One region of the Fodinicola acaciae genome, then DNA from elsewhere that is predicted to be linked to it. Evidence: riboswitches for the same ligand, from Rfam matches in the RefSeq annotation. Region 1 holds a riboswitch; the other holds the start of a gene.
The links. A riboswitch is a leader RNA that binds a small molecule or an ion and turns the genes downstream of it on or off. The one in region 1 is predicted to bind cobalamin.
Positions count from the first base shown of each region.

Region 2: it holds a riboswitch for cobalamin, as region 1 does, so the genes downstream of both, GNX95_RS21550 (cobalamin biosynthesis protein) here and cobN (cobaltochelatase subunit CobN) in region 1, are expected to answer to the same signal.

Region 1 covers NZ_WOTN01000001.1:939,481-947,155, reverse strand. The annotation lists gene cobN (cobaltochelatase subunit CobN) at 24-3,575, opposite strand; cobalamin riboswitch at 3,612-3,777, opposite strand; gene GNX95_RS04320 (nitrite/sulfite reductase) at 3,836-4,975, shown strand; gene GNX95_RS04315 (precorrin-8X methylmutase) at 4,972-5,592, shown strand; gene GNX95_RS04310 (precorrin-2 C(20)-methyltransferase) at 5,601-7,076, shown strand; gene GNX95_RS04305 (cobalt-precorrin-6A reductase) at 7,051-7,675, opposite strand, start outside.
Region 2 covers NZ_WOTN01000002.1:1,345,274-1,352,948, reverse strand. The annotation lists gene GNX95_RS21570 (cobyrinic acid a,c-diamide synthase CobB) at 1-1,226, opposite strand, end outside; gene cobO (cob(I)yrinic acid a,c-diamide adenosyltransferase) at 1,220-1,834, opposite strand; gene GNX95_RS21560 (magnesium chelatase subunit D family protein) at 1,834-3,723, opposite strand; gene GNX95_RS21555 (cobyric acid synthase) at 3,759-5,267, opposite strand; gene GNX95_RS21550 (cobalamin biosynthesis protein) at 5,264-6,172, opposite strand; cobalamin riboswitch at 6,203-6,333, opposite strand; gene GNX95_RS21545 (PadR family transcriptional regulator) at 6,799-7,425, opposite strand; gene GNX95_RS21540 (substrate-binding domain-containing protein) at 7,518-7,675, shown strand, end outside.

The DNA.
Region 1 (7,675 bases):
CGGCAATGCCCGGTCCGTGAAGCCTAACGGTCCTCCAGGTCGCCTTCGGTCTCCAGGTAGATCTGTTGCAAGGCACGAAGAGTCGCCGGATCCGGCTCACGCCAGAGCTGCCGGTCCGCCGCCTCCAACAGCCGCTCGGCGATGCCGTGCAGGGCCCACGGGTTGGACTCGTTGAGGAATTTCCGGTTTTCCGGGTCGAGCGCGTACGTCGAGGCCAACTGCTCATACATCCAGTCCGGCACGACATCGGCGGTCGCGTCGTAGCCAAACAGATAGTCGACGGTCGCGGCCAGCTCGAACGCGCCTTTGTAGCCGTGCCGGCGCATCGCGGCGATCCAACGCGGATTCACCACACGTGAGCGGAAAATCCGTGCTGTCTCCTCGGTGAGCGACCGGGTGCGTACGGACTCCGGACGCGTGCTGTCACCGATGTAGGCGGCCGGAGCCTCGCCGGTCAGTGCGCGTACGGTGGCGATCATGCCGCCGTGATACTGGAAATAGTCGTCGGAGTCGGCGATGTCGTGCTCGCGCGTGTCGGTGTTTTTCGCCGCGATGGCGATCCGCCGGTACGCCGTGCGCATCGCGTCGCGCGCAGGCGCACCGTCCAGGTCGCGACCGTACGCGAATCCGCCCCAGGTCTGGTAAACATCGGCCAGGTCGGCGTTGTCGCGCCAGTTGCGGCTGTCGATCAGCGGCAGCAGACCGGCGCCATATGTGCCGGGTTTCGAGCCGAAGACTCGCAGGGTCGCCTGCCGCCGGTCGCCGTGCTCGGCCTCGTCGGCTCGTACGTGCGCGCGCACGAAGTTGTCCTCGTCCGCCTCGTCCAGGCCGGCGACCAACGTCACCGCGTCGTCCAACATTGCCACGACATGCGGAAAAGCGTCGCGGAAGAAGCCGCTGATGCGTACGGTCACATCGATCCGCGGCCGTCCCAGCTCGGCCACCTCGATCGGCGCCAAGCCGGTCACCCGGCGCGACGCGTCGTCCCAGTCCGGTCGTACGCCCAACAGAGCCAAAACCTCGGCGATGTCGTCACCGGCCGTCCGCATCGCACTGGTCCCCCACACCGACAGGCCGACCGAACGTGGCCATTCGCCGGTGTCCTCCCGATAACGCGCGAGCAGCGACTCAGCAAGCGACCGGCCGGTCTCCCAGGCGAGCCGGCTCGGCACCGCTTTCGGATCGACCGAATAGAAGTTGCGACCGGTTGGCAGCACGTTCACCAGGCCGCGCAGCGGCGATCCGCTCGGACCGGCAGGCACATAGCCGCCGTCGAGCGCGTGCAGGACGGCCGACATCTCGTCGGTCGTGCGGTCCAGCCGCGGCACGATTTCGGTTGCCGCGAAGGTCAGAATCCGCTCGACAGTGTCGTTGGAAACACCGAGAACATCGCGTACGACCTCGTCCGCCGCGGTCCAGCCGGCGGCCTCCATCCGCTCGACCAGCGACCGTGCCGTTGCCTCATGATCGTCCACAGTGGACAGTGAAGCGCCGTCGGTGAGACCGAGGGCTTCGCGCAGGCCAGGTAGCGCGTGGCGGCCGCCCCACAGCTGTCGTGCGCGCAACATGGCCAGCACCAGGTTGACCCGCGCCGCACCGATCGGCGCTTCGCCGAGAATGTGCAGGCCGTCACGGATCTGCGCGTCCTTCACCTCGCAGAGCCAGCCGTCGACGTGCAGCAGAAAATCGTCAAACTCCGCGTCATGCGGCCGGTCGTCCAGACCCAGATCGTGGTCCAGCTTGGCCGCCTGGATCAGCGTCCAGATCTGCGCGCGGATGGCCGGCAGCTTGGCCGGATCCATTGCCGCGATGTTGGCGTGTTCGTCGAGAAGTTGCTCCAGGCGGGCCAGATCGCCGTAGCTGTCGGCACGTGCCATCGGCGGCACCAGATGGTCGATCAACGTCGCGTGTGCGCGGCGCTTCGCCTGCGTACCTTCACCGGGATCGTTGACCAGGAAAGGATAAACCAGCGGCAGGTTGCCCAAAGCGGCGTCCGGGCCGCAGGAGGCGGACATGCCGACCGTCTTTCCCGGCAGCCATTCGAGGTTTCCGTGCTTGCCGACGTGGACCACCGCGTGCGCACCGAAATCCTCGGCCAGCCAGTGGTAGGCGGCCAGATAGTGGTGCGTTGGCGGCAGGTCGGGATCATGGTAGATCGCGATGGGGTTCGCGCCGAATCCGCGCGGAGGTTGCACCATCACCACGACGTTTCCACCGCGCAGGCCGGCAAGCACGATGTCGCCATTGTCGACGTACAACTGACCTGGCGGCGGTCCCCAGTGCTCTTCCATGCTCTGTCGCAGATCCGGCGGAAGCGTGTCGTAGAACGCGCGGTATTTCGCCGTGGAGATCCGGATCGGGTTGCCGGACAGTTGCTCGTCGGTCAACCACTCCGGATCCTGGCCGCCGGCCTCCACCAGCGCGTGCATCAGCGCGTCTCCGTCCTGCGCGGCCACACCGGGAAGATCTCCGACGACATAGCCGGCGGACCGCATCTTTTCCAGCAGCCGTACGACGCTAGCCGGCGTGTCCAGTCCGACCGCGTTGCCGATCCGGGAATGCTTGGTCGGATACGCCGACAACATCAGGACGATCCGGCGGTCAGCCGCGGCGACGTGCCGCAGCCGGCCATGCGCGACCGCGATCCCGGCGACGCGAGCGGCCCGCTCCGGATCGGCGACATAGCGCGTCAGGCCGTCGGAATCGGTCTCCTTGAACGAAAACGGTACGGTGATCAGTCGGCCGTCGAACTCCGGCACGGCCACCTGCGTGGCCACGTCCATCGGCGACAGGCCGTTGTCGTTGTCAGACCAGGTGTTCCGGTCGCTGGTCAGGCACAGTCCCTGCAGGATCGGGACATCCAGCTCGGCCAGTGCGCCGACATCCCACGCATCGTCGTCACCGCCGGCGGTGGCCGCCGCCGGTGTCGTGCCGCCGGCTGCCAACACGGTCACCACCAGCGCGTCGACTTTTCCCAGTCTGGCCAGCATTTCCGCTGGCGCCGTACGCAGAGACGCGCAGAACACGGGCAAGGTCTCACCGCCGGCCGCCTCGATGGCCGCGCATAGGGCTTCCACGAAAGCCGTGTTGCCAGCCACATGATGAGCGCGGTAGTAGAGCACGCCGACAACCGGACCGCTGCCAGTGCTCGTACGCTCCAACTCACCCCACAGCGGCATCGGTTCCGGAGCCGCGAAGCCGAAACCGGTCAACAACACCGTGTCGGACAGGAATGCATACAGATGCGCCAGATTCGCGGGTCCGCCATGCGCGAGATAGGCGTGCGCCTCGGCCGCGACGCCGATCGGCACGGTCGACAACTCCATCAGCTCGGCGTCCGGCAACTGTTCGCCGCTCAACACGACCAACGGAATGCCTTTGGCCAGCAGCGCATCCAGGCCGTCCTGCCAGGCACGGCGGCCACCGAGAACGCGCACCACGGCGAGGTCGATGTTTTCCAGCAGTCGCGGCAGATCGGCCACGTCCGTACGCGCCGGGTTGGCCAGCCGGAAATTCGCACCGCTCGCGCGGGCCGACAGCAGGTCGGTGTCCGACGTCGACAGCAGCAGGATCATGCCTGTGCATCCTCTCCTCCGGAGTCCGCGCTCCGGGGTCGTGGCACGACGACGGCGAGTGTTCTGGCTCCCGGATCACCGCTCACCCCGCGCCTTCCAGCCGTGTCGGCCGTGGCGTGTCGCGGGGGTCGCTTCCCGGTCACAGTGGCGGGACCGCGCCGGATTCGCACCGGCTTCCTGCACCGTCATCGCTGTTCAGTTGGCAGCCCCACTCTAAGGCAGGTCTGGTCAAACGCGAAACGGCAAGTAGTATCCGGCGGGTGACGACATCCGTGCAGCGTGAGGCAGCCGACCGCTGTCCCGGAGCGCTGCGCGTGCATCCCGCCGCCGATGGCGGGCTGGCGCGCGTACGCCTTCCGGGTGGCGCGCTGACCGCCGCCCAACTCGCGATATTGCGGACGGCGTCCCAAGAACTCGGCGACGGCACACTCGAGCTGACCTCCCGCGCCAACATCCAGATCAGGGCTTTGCCGGCAGGCGCGGAAATCGATTTGGCACACCGACTGGCGGCGGCCGGACTGCTTCCGTCGGCCACGCATGAGCGGATACGCAACATCATCGCGTCGCCACTCAGCGGTCGTTCCGGTGGGCTGCTCGACGTACATCCGCTGGTCGCGGCGATCGATTCAGCGCTGGTGGACACGCCGTCGCTGGCGGCGCTGCCGGGTCGTTTCCTGGTCGTCGTCGACGACGGTCGAGGCGACGTGATCGGCCTGGCCGGTGATATTGGTCTCATCGCGACGAAATCCGCCGGTTTCGCGCTGGTCCTCGCCGGCCAGGACACCGGAATCCGGGTGCCAGCGGGAGATGCCGCCGCCACCGTACGCGCGACCGCCGAAGCATTTCTCGCCGAGCGCGTCGCCCAGGAATCGACTGCCTGGCGACTGGCCGAGTTGACCGACGGTCCCGCGAACGTCGCTCGGCGCCTCGCGCTAAGGGCCGGTGGCGAGATCAGCGCGTACGCGTCGGCAAAACCGACAACCGTCGGCCGGGATCCGCTCGTCGTCGGTGTGCCGCTCGGCCGGCTCACCGCGAACCAGGCTGCCGCGATGACCGTGGACGTACGAATAACGCCGTGGCGCAGCATTTTCGTTCCTGGCGGAGATGCCGAGGCTTTGCTGGCCGCTGGCCTGATCGTCGATCCCGACTCGGCGTGGATCGGTGTCACGTCATGTGCCGGTCGGCCGCGATGCGCGAGCGCGCTGGCAGACGTACGCGCCGACGCCGCACTTTCCGTCTCACATCTGACATCTGGCCGCCCCGTTCACTGGTCGGGTTGCGGACGCCGATGTGGCCGGCCAGCCGGCGACGCGATCGACATCGTCGCGACACCGGACGGATACCAGGTCGACGGCCGGCTGACCGCGTCGCCGGTCCAGGTTGTGAGAGGTCTCCGGTGACCGATTATCTCAAGGATGGCGCGGAAATCTATCGCCGGTCCTTCGCGACGATCCGCGCCGAGTCCGATCTCGGCAGGGTGCCACCCGACTTGGAAAAGGTGGCCGTGCGGATGATTCACGCCTGTGGCATGACCGATCTGGTCGACGATCTCGCGTGGTCGTCAGGCGTCGGCGCTATGGCACGTCAGGCTTTGCGAGGCGGCGCACCGATATTGTGTGACGCCGCCATGGTCGCCAGCGGCATCACGCGGCGCCGCTTGCCAGCCGACAACGACATCGTCTGTACGCTGACGGATCCGACAGTCCCCGAGCTGGCGAGGAAACTACGTACGACCAGGAGTGCCGCCGCACTGGAACTGTGGCGCGATCGCCTCGCCGGTGCAGTCGTCGCCATCGGCAACGCACCGACCGCGCTATTTCGGCTGTTGGAAATGGTCGCCGAAGGTGCCGGCACACCAGCCGCCGTTTTCGGCCTGCCGGTGGGATTTGTCGGTGCCGCCGAGTCCAAACGCGCACTGTCCGACAGCGGCCTGGAGTTCGTCGTCGTACACGGTCGTCGCGGCGGCAGCGCGATGGCGGTCGCCGCCATCAACGCAATCGCGAGTGAACAGGAGTGAACACGTCCGTGCCAACAGGACGCCTTTACGGGATCGGGCTCGGCCCCGGTGATCCGGAGCTGGTGACCATCAAGGCGGCGCGGCTGATCGGCGCCGCGGAGGTGATCGCCTATCACAGCGCGCGCCACGGCCGAAGCATCGCACGGCAGGTCGCGGCGCCATACCTACGCGACGACCAGATCGAGGAAGCGCTCGTCTATCCGGTGACAACGGAGAAAACCGATCATCCCGGTGGCTATCAGGGCGCGATCGACGAGTTCTACCAGAAAAGCGCCATGCGGCTGGCCGCTCATCTCGACGCCGGACGGGATGTCGCGCTGCTGTGTGAAGGCGACCCATTTTTCTACGGTTCCTATCTGCACATGCACAAACGACTTGCCGACCGCTATCCGACCGAAATCGTCCCCGGTGTCACTTCGGTGAGCGCGGCGGCCGCCCAGGTCGGCCAGCCGCTCGCGGAGCGCGACGAGGTTTTCACCGTACTGCCGGGAACTCTGCCGCCGGCAGAGCTCGCCAGGCGGCTGGCGGAGACCGACACGGCCGCGGTGATGAAGCTCGGCCGCTCGTTCGAGAGCGTACGGTCCGCGTTCGCCGAGGCCGGGAAACTGGACGAGGCCTGGTATGTGGAGCGCGCCACGACCTCTCGCCAGCGGGTCGCTCCACTGTCCACTGTGGACGCTGCGGACGTGCCGTACTTTTCGGTGGCTCTGCTGCCAAGCTCGCGACGCTCCGACCGACCCGGCTGTGGCGTCACCGTCGTTGGGCTGGGACCAGCCGGCCGGCCTTGGCTGACGCCTGAAGCCGCCACGGCGATCGCTGAAGCCGACGATCTGGTCGGCTATCGGACATATCTCAAGCGGCTGCCGGACAGTCCGCGGCAACGCAAGCATCCCTCGCCCAACCGCGTCGAGGCCGAGCGAGCGGCACTCGCGCTCCGCCTCGCACAGGAAGGCCGCCGCGTCGCTGTCGTCTCCTCGGGTGACCCTGGAGTTTTCGCGATGGCGACGGCGGTTCTGGAGGTCGCGTGCCAGCCGGAATACGTGGACGTGCCGGTCACCGTGCTGCCAGGAGTAACCGCCGCGCAGGCCGTTGCCAGCCGGATCGGCGCACCGCTTGGCCATGACTACTGCGTGATTTCGTTGTCCGACCGGCTCAAACCGTGGTCGGCGATCGAGCGCCGGCTGGCCGCGGCGGCTGAGGCCGACCTGGTGATCGCCATCTACAACCCCGCGTCTCACACTCGCAGGCACCAGCTCGTCGACGCTCGCGATCTTCTGTTGAAGCACCGCGATCCGGACACGCCGGTGGTGATCGGCCGAGATGCCGGCGGCCCGGCCGAAAGCGTACGCGCCGTCCGCCTCGAGGATCTCGATCCGTCCGAAGTGGACATGCGTACGCTGCTGATCGTCGGCTCGTCGCAGACGCGGATGGCCGAACGCGACGGTCGTCAGATCGTCTTCACGCCGCGCCGCTATCCGGAATGACATCGCGCAGCCAATGAACGGCCTCCTGCTCCGACGCCACCGTCTCGACCGGCGGCAGCGGTGGCCTGCGCACCATCACGACCGGGAGACGGCGCTCGCGTGCCGCGACGAGCTTCGCGGCGGTCAGCTCGCCACCGCTGTTCTTGCTGACCAGCACGTCGATTCGATGCTCGCGGAGCAGCGCCAGCTCACCGTCCACTGTGTACGGTCCACGGTCGAGGATCACCGCGCACCGTTTCGGCAATGGAGGCCGCGGCGGATCGACCGTACGCACCAGAAACCAGAAGGCGTCCAGATCGGCGAAGACCGCCAGATCCGTGCGGCCGGTCGTCAGGAAGACGCGCTCTCCCGGCAGGACCGCCGGCACCGCCGCGATGTCGTCGACCCACAGCCAGTCGTCGCCAGGCTGCGGTTGCCAGGGTGGCCTGCGGACGACCACAAAAGGCAGACCGAGCCGCTGCGTCGCCTCGGCGGCGGACGCGGTCATCGTGCTCGCGAATGGATGCGTCGCATCGATGACCGCGTCAATGTCGTTGTCCCGCAACCAAACCGTCAGGCCCTCGACCCCGCCGAAACCGCCGATCCGCACTTTTCCGACC
Region 2 (7,675 bases), on a different contig from region 1:
AAACCTTCGGATCGTCCGTCGTACGACCAGGCCGCCGGTCCTGCCGCCGGTTCGACGGCCGTGCGGTGAAACTCGTGCCCGGTGACCGAAACGCCGCGCGGCAACAGCACGGAGTCCGTCGCCGACACCGCGTCTCGATAACCCAGCGACAACCGAGGCGTCATCGCGGCTTTGGCATCCAGCACGCCACACATCGGATGGCCGTCAAGTTCTCTGGACAGATACAGCAAACCGGCACACTCGGCGGCGATCGGGCCATCGAACGCGGCGACCGCGCGCCGAAGCGGCTCGTTGCCAGACAACGTTTCGGCATGGATCTCCGGAAACCCGCCACCGATCACCAGTCCGGCGGTGCCGTGCGGAAGCTGCGGATCGTGCAGCGGATCGAAGGGCACCGCCTGGGCACCGGCTGCCGTCAGCAGCTCGGCGGTTTCGGCGTACGAGAAGGTGAATGCCGGTCCGGCCGCGATCGCCACGATCGGTCGTCGCGACACCTGACGGACCGGTGCCTGCCACGGCCGGCCAGCCAGCGAGCCGGCGGAGCGCGCAATGCCCACGACCGCGGCCAGGTCGACGGATGCCGCCATCGCGGCGCCGAGGTTGTCCACAGTGGACACCGCCGTCGCGGCGCGTTCGGCGGCCGGCACCAGTCCGAGATGGCGCGATGGCGCCGAAATCGCGTCGTCGCGCCGCAGGACCCCCAACACCGCAATGCCGAGCTCGCTCAGTGCGGTGCGCAGGATCTCCTCGTGCCGGTCGGAGCCGACGCGGTTGAGGACGACGCCGGCAATCCGGATCCTCTGGTCGTACGCCTGAAAACCCGCGACAGCCGCGGCCACCGATCGACCCTGCGCGGCGGCGTCCACCACGAACAGCACCGGAGCGTCCAGAAGACTGGCCACGTGCGCCGTCGATCCGTACGAGGTCGTGCCGCGTCCGTCGTACAACCCCATGACACCTTCGACAATCGCGATGTCACAACCGCTTGCGCCGTGCAGGAACAGGGGCACCACGAGTTCTTCGCCGCACAACACGGCATCCAGGTTGCGGCCCGGCCGGCCGGCGGCCAGTGCGTGATAGCCGGGGTCGATGTAGTCCGGGCCGATTTTGTGCGGTGACACGGAAAGTCCGCTGGCAGTCAAGGCCGCCATCAGACCGGTCGCCACCGTCGTCTTGCCGTGTCCCGACGCCGGTGCCGCGACGACCAGCCGGGGGACGGTCACCATTCGATGCCTCGCTGACCTTTCTGGCCGCTGTCCATCGGATGCTTGATCTTCGTCATCTCCACCACCATGTCGGCGGCTTCGACCAGTGGCGCGGCGGCATCGCGGCCGGTGATCACGACATGCTGGCGCCCCGGCCGGTCTCGCAGCGTCGCGACCACGTCGTCAACGTCGACCCAACCCCATTTCAGTGGATACGTGAACTCGTCCAGCACATAGAAGTCGTACGTCTCCGCCGCCAGATCCCGCCTGATCTGAGCCCATCCCTCGGCGGCACTGGCAGCGTGGTCCTGCTCGCTGCCTGGCCGCTGGATCCACGACCAACCCTCACCCATCTTGTGCCAGGCGACCGGTCCACCTTCGCCGGTCTGCCGGTGCATCGCGCCGAGCGCGCGAAAAGCCGACTCCTCGCCGACCTTCCACTTGGCACTCTTGACAAACTGGAAGACGCCGATCGACCATCCCTGGTTCCAGGCGCGCATCGCCATGCCAAAGGCGGCCGTGGACTTGCCGCGCATCTGTCCAGTGTGGACGATCAACAGCGGACGGTTGCGCCGTTGGCGCGTCGTCAGGCCGTCGTCCGGCACCACGCTCGGTTTTCCTTGCGGCATCAGGCCGCTCCGGTGAGCGTACGCACCGAGGCAGCAAGTGTCTCGACCGCCAGCTCCTCCAGCCGGAGCACCGGACCGTCCAGCACCGTCGCCAGCTTTTCCGCCAAACCCAACCGGATCGGACCGTTCTCGCAATCCACGACAACGGCCGCGACGCCTTCGGAGGCCAACAACGCGGCCGTGCGATGCGCGTCCTCCAGGGGGCTGCCGGCGCGACCCGTCGCTCGTCCGTCGGTGACGACGACGAGAAGCGGCCGCCGGCGCGCGTCTCGCAGGCGTTCGACCCGCAGGACTTCGCGTGCTCGCAACAAACCCTCCGCCAGGGGCGTACGTCCGCCGGTCGGCAATGCGGTCAACCGAGCCGCCGCGGCATCCACCGATGAGGTCGGTGGCAGCACCACTTCCGCGCTGTCACCACGAAAAGTCACCAGGCCGACCTTGTCGCGCCGCTGGTAGGCGTCGAGAAGCAGCGACAGGACAGCGCCTTTGACCGCACTCATCCGGGCTCGCGCCGCCATCGATCCGCTGGCGTCCACGGCGAAAAGCACCAGGTTCGACTCGCGTCCTTCGCGACGCGCGAGCCGCACGTCCTCCCGCCGGACGACCAGTCCAGTGCCGCTGCGTCCCCGAGCCTTCTGCTGCGGTGCCGCGGCGGCCATCGTCGCAACCAGATGCGGACGACCGGATTTTCCGGTGGACGGACGAGATCCGGTCACCCGACCGGAGTCGGTCTTCGCGCGCGACCGGCGGCCGGCGACGCCGCTGCCGACACCTGGCACTTCCAGCCGGCGCGTACGGAAGGTCTCGGTCGGCGCTGCGACCGACTCTTTGGACGGCCCCATCGCATTTTCTCCGCTGGCGGCGGCGCCGGAGCCAGGTCCGTCGTCGTCCGGCCCAGCAGGCCCCGGCGGCGGATCGGCTTCAGACAAGGCATTGTCGAGCTGCTCCTCGTCCAGTCCCGGTGCGTCGAACGGATTCCGGCGACGCCGGTGCGGCAACGCGAGCCGAGCCGCGACACGGACGTCCTCGGCGTCGACGGTCTGCCGCTCCTGCCAGGCCGCGTGCGCGATTGCCGTGCGAGCAATGACAATGTCGGCGCGCAGGCCGTCCACCTCGAAGGAGGCACACACCGACGCGATCTGTCGCAGCGCGGCATCGGGCAGGTCCACATCGGACAGCGACGCCTGCGCGCGTACGATCCGCTCCGACAACTTTCGTTCCTGTTCAGCGAAACGAGCGGTGAAGGCGGCCGGATCCGCGTCGAATCCGAGCCGCCGGCGGACCACCTCGGCACGGTCGTCGACCTTCCGTGGCGCGGCCACCTCGACGGTCAGGCCAAATCGGTCGAGCAGCTGCGGCCGCAGCTCGCCTTCCTCCGGATTCATCGTGCCGACCAACAGAAAACGCGAGCGGTGCCGCACCGACACCCCTTCTCGCTCCACATAGGACGTGCCGAGTGCGGCCGCGTCGAGCAGCAGGTCGACCAGATGGTCGCCGAGCAGGTTGACCTCGTCGACGTAGAGAATCCCGCGATGTGCCGCCGCGAGCAGGCCCGGCTCGTACGCCTTGACACCTTCGGCCAGCGCACGCTCGATGTCCAGCGCGCCGACCAACCGGTCCTCGCTCGCGCCGACCGGCAGCTCGACCAGCCGCGCCGGACGGTTCTCGGCCGGATCCGTCGAGCAGTGCGGCCCGTCCGGACATGACGGGTCGGCATCGGCCGGATCGCAGCTGAAACGGCAGCCGCCGACGACGGCCACCGCCGGCAGGACCGCTGCCAACGCGCGCACAGCGGTGGACTTCGCCGTGCCTTTCTCACCGCGTACGAGCACACCGCCGATCGCCGGAGAAACCGCGTTCAGCACCAGCGCGAGGCGCAGGTCGTCCATCCCGACGACCGCGCTGAGCGGAAAGATCGGCGCAGTCACGGGCTTTCCCCCTCAAGGTCCGGCGCACCTGGCGGCACGAACGGCAGTCCGGCCGGCGGACCGGCTTCCAGCAGTCGCAGCACATAACCGGTGTCCAGGTTGTCGGCCACCAGATCCCCGGCGATGTCCAGCGATCTTTGTCGTACGGCGGAAAAGCTCACCTCGGCCGGGACGAAGCGGCGGTTGGCGACCGCCGCGACCTCGGCGAGAAAGCATCGCCGAAACCCGTCGTTTTCGAGGATTCCGTGCCAGCTGGTCCCCCAGACGCTGTCGGACCGGCAGCCGTCCAGAAAAGAATCACCGGAGGAGACCGAAACGCGGCCGTGGTGGATCTCGTAGCCATCGACATCCTGGTCGTACGCGCGTCCGGTCGGCCGCCCGAGCACCTTTTCGGCTGCAAAGTGGACAGCCGTGGGAAGGACGCCAAGCCCGGTGACTTTCCCCTGTCTGCTCTCCACATCGTCGTGGATGACACCGGCGAGCATCTGGTAACCACCGCAGATGCCAAGCACCGGTTGCCTCGCCGCCGCACGTCGCGAAATCGCGTCGGCGATGCCGTTGTCGCGCATCCAGGACAGATCCGAGACTGTGGCGCGTGTGCCAGGCAACACGACGAGGTCGGCGTCGGACAGTTCTTCCGGGCGTGTAACGAAACGTACGGCGACGCCTGGCTCGGCGACCAATGGATCGACATCGGTGAAATTCGAAATCCGCGGAAAACGTACGACCGCGACGCGCAACATGTCCGCACCGACCGGCGGTCCTACGGCCGGCAGGTCCGCGGCGAGCGCCAGTGAATCCTCGAGGTCCAGCCAAAGTCCACGTACCCACGGCAACACGCCTGCCACCGGGCGGTCGGTCAACTGCCGCAGGCCGGCCAGACCCGGACCGAGCAGGCCTGGATCGCCGCGGAACTTGTTGACGACGAAACCACAGATCAGCGCCTGGTCGGCGGGTTCGAGGAGCGCCAATGTGCCAAACATGGCTGCGAAAACACCGCCACGGTCGATGTCACCCACCACCAGCGTCGGCAGGCCAGCGGCGCGGGCCAGGCCGAGATTGGCGATGTCGGTGGCGCGCAGGTTGATCTCGGTCGGGCTGCCGGCGCCTTCGCAGATCACCGCGTCATAGCGTGAGCGCAGGTCCGCGAGCGAGTCGAGTACGGCGTCGCGGAGCCGCGCTTTCACCTCATGGTAGGAAAGTGCGCTGACTTCGGCGATCGGCCGGCCGAGCAACACGACCTGGCTGTGCCGGTCGCTGCCGGGTTTGAGCAGTACCGGGTTCATCGCGGCCTCCGGCTCGATCCCGGCGGCGGCCGCCTGCGCGGCCTGCGCGCGGCCGATTTCCGCGCCATCGCGGGTAACCGCGGAGTTGAGCGACATGTTCTGCGCCTTGAACGGCGCGACCTTGACCCCCTGGCGAGCAAGCCAGCGGCACAGGCCAGCGGTCACCATGCTCTTGCCGGCGTCCGATGTGGTGCCGGCGACCAACAACGCGCCGCTCATGACAGCACCTTTCGCGTAAACGCGAACAAAACCGCCGCCGCAGCGCCGACCAGGCGGGAAAGCAGAGCAGCACGCGCGATGTCGTCGGCCGTCGGTGCCCTGCCGGATCCGAGATTTCCGCGTATCTCCACGCGATCGCCGTAGCGGTTGGCGCCGCCGAGCCGTACGCCGAGCGCGCCGGCGAACGCGGCCTCGCACCGGCCGGCATTCGGGCTCGGATGGTCGCCGCCGTCCCGAAACATCGTTCGCAAGGTGTGGACGGGATTGCCGCCGACCGTCGGGGCCAGTGCCGCGGCGAGAAAGCCGGTCATCCTCGCCGGCAGCCAGTTGGCCAGGTCGTCGAGTCTGGCCGCAGCCCAGCCAAAACGCGCGTAGCGCGGGTTGTGATGACCGACCATCGCGTCCAAGGTGTTGACCGCTCGGTATGCCAGCAGGCCCGGCAGTCCAGCCACGGCACCCCAGAACAGCGGCGCGACGACCGCGTCGGAGGTGTTTTCGGCAATCGATTCGACGGTCGCCCGGCTGAGCTCGGACGCGTCCAGCTCGGTGGCGTCGCGGCCGCACAGGTGGCTCAGCCGCTGCCGTGCCGCCGGGAGATCGCCGCCGGCCAGCAAAGTCCGCATGTGCCGGCCTTCGCGTACGAGCGAGGTGCCGCCAAGAACGGTCCAGGTCGCCGCCGCGGTGATCGTCCACGACCGCTGTCCGGCGACGCCGACCAGGGCCGCGCCGCCGACGAGGGTTGCGGCGTACGCCGCGCCGCGTGGTCGGCTGTCGGCCCACATCCGGTTTTCCAGGGATGCCGCGACGCGGCCGAAAACCGCGACCGGGTGGCCGCGCCGCGGGTCGCCGAGAACGCCGTCGAGCAACGTACCCGCGAGCAGTGCGAGCGGCACGCCACGCAGCATCGACACGCCTTCCTCGAGGTGTCCACGCCTCGGGACGAAGGATCGACGGCCGGAGTTCCTGGCTGCCGGGCTGGGTGGCCTGGCTAACAGTGGCGGGACCGCGCCGGATTCACACCGGCTTCCTCCACTGCCGTCGACGAACCCTCGTACGCAACCACAGCCGTTTCCGCAGTGTCAAGGAGCCCCGCGCCGCGACCACATCACACGCCCGCGCCGCCATCGACGATCGCCGCACCACTTCCAACGGAACCGGACCATCCGATCCGACGCGGGGAAAGGCCTGCCGCCAACTCGCAGGCACCCGACGCGACCCGACCACACGGACGGGGGTCCGGGGGCTCCGACCCCAGGAAAAACAACGATGACCGATCCGCCATGGAAGTCGTGCCCGACGACCAGGCAGCACCATCGGTCGAGTGCGCCGGGCCGGTCGGGGGCCCGGTCCGGCGCGTATTCCAAGATATAGGTATGGCGAGACATAAACAACAGTCTCCGCGGACATAGCGCGTGAAATCACCGCAAAGACTACGCACCGCGTTGTTTAGGTCACTCGATACGTATATCTTGAGTCGTCGGCGGGTCGGGAGGCACTTGGATGCGCGAAACCAGACGCCAGGGCGCGCCGGCTATCCGGTCCTGCGTTTGCGCGGCGCCGCCTTCTTTCCGGCGCGAAATCCGGCTTCCAGCTCGTCGACCAGCTTCAGGCCGGCGGTGGCCCAGCGGACTTCGTGTTTCGCACGGTCGATGAGGCCGTGATAGACGTGCACCTTGTACGCGACCACCGCGTCGGCCAGCTCAGCGTTTTGCGCGAGCCGGATGCGCAGCAGGTCGGTGTCGCGGTTTTCCAGGTTGCGTACGTGCGCCTCCCAGCGCCGCCGCTGTTCCTCGTGATGCGCGCGGTGTGCCTCAAACTGCTTGCGCGCACTGGCAAAGCTGGCGTATTCCAGATAGCTCGCCTTGAGATAGCCGGCGTCCCGTTCGCGCTGCGACGGCGTGACCTCCTCGACCCAGCGCGCCAACTCCGCGCGTCCTTCTTTGGTGAGCGTGTAAATCGTCTTGGTCGCGTGGGTGCCGCGCGCTTCCGACCGGCCGGAAATCAGCCCCGCCTCGTGCATCCGCCGCAGCTCCGGATAAATCTGCGAATGCGGTGCGTGCCAGACGTAGGCCACCGACTGCTCGAAAAACCTGGCCAGGCTGTAACCGCTCATCGGCTCGGCCTCCAGCAAAGCGAGCAACGCGTGGCGCAGCGACACCGTCCGCTCCTCCTGTTCCGGCCGGACGCTCAGTTGGTTCCGGTAATACTACGACGCATAGGCATATACCCGGCGACCTACCTGGAGGCGCGGTGAGCGTACGAGTGCCGATCACGTTGGCATGCTGGGATTACGACCGCACGCAGGCGCTCGCGGACGGCCGGATCCGGCCCGAGGGGGTCGATCTGACCTATCTGCGGCTGCCGGTCGAGGAGACCTTCTTCCGGATGGCGCGCTATCAGGAGTTCGA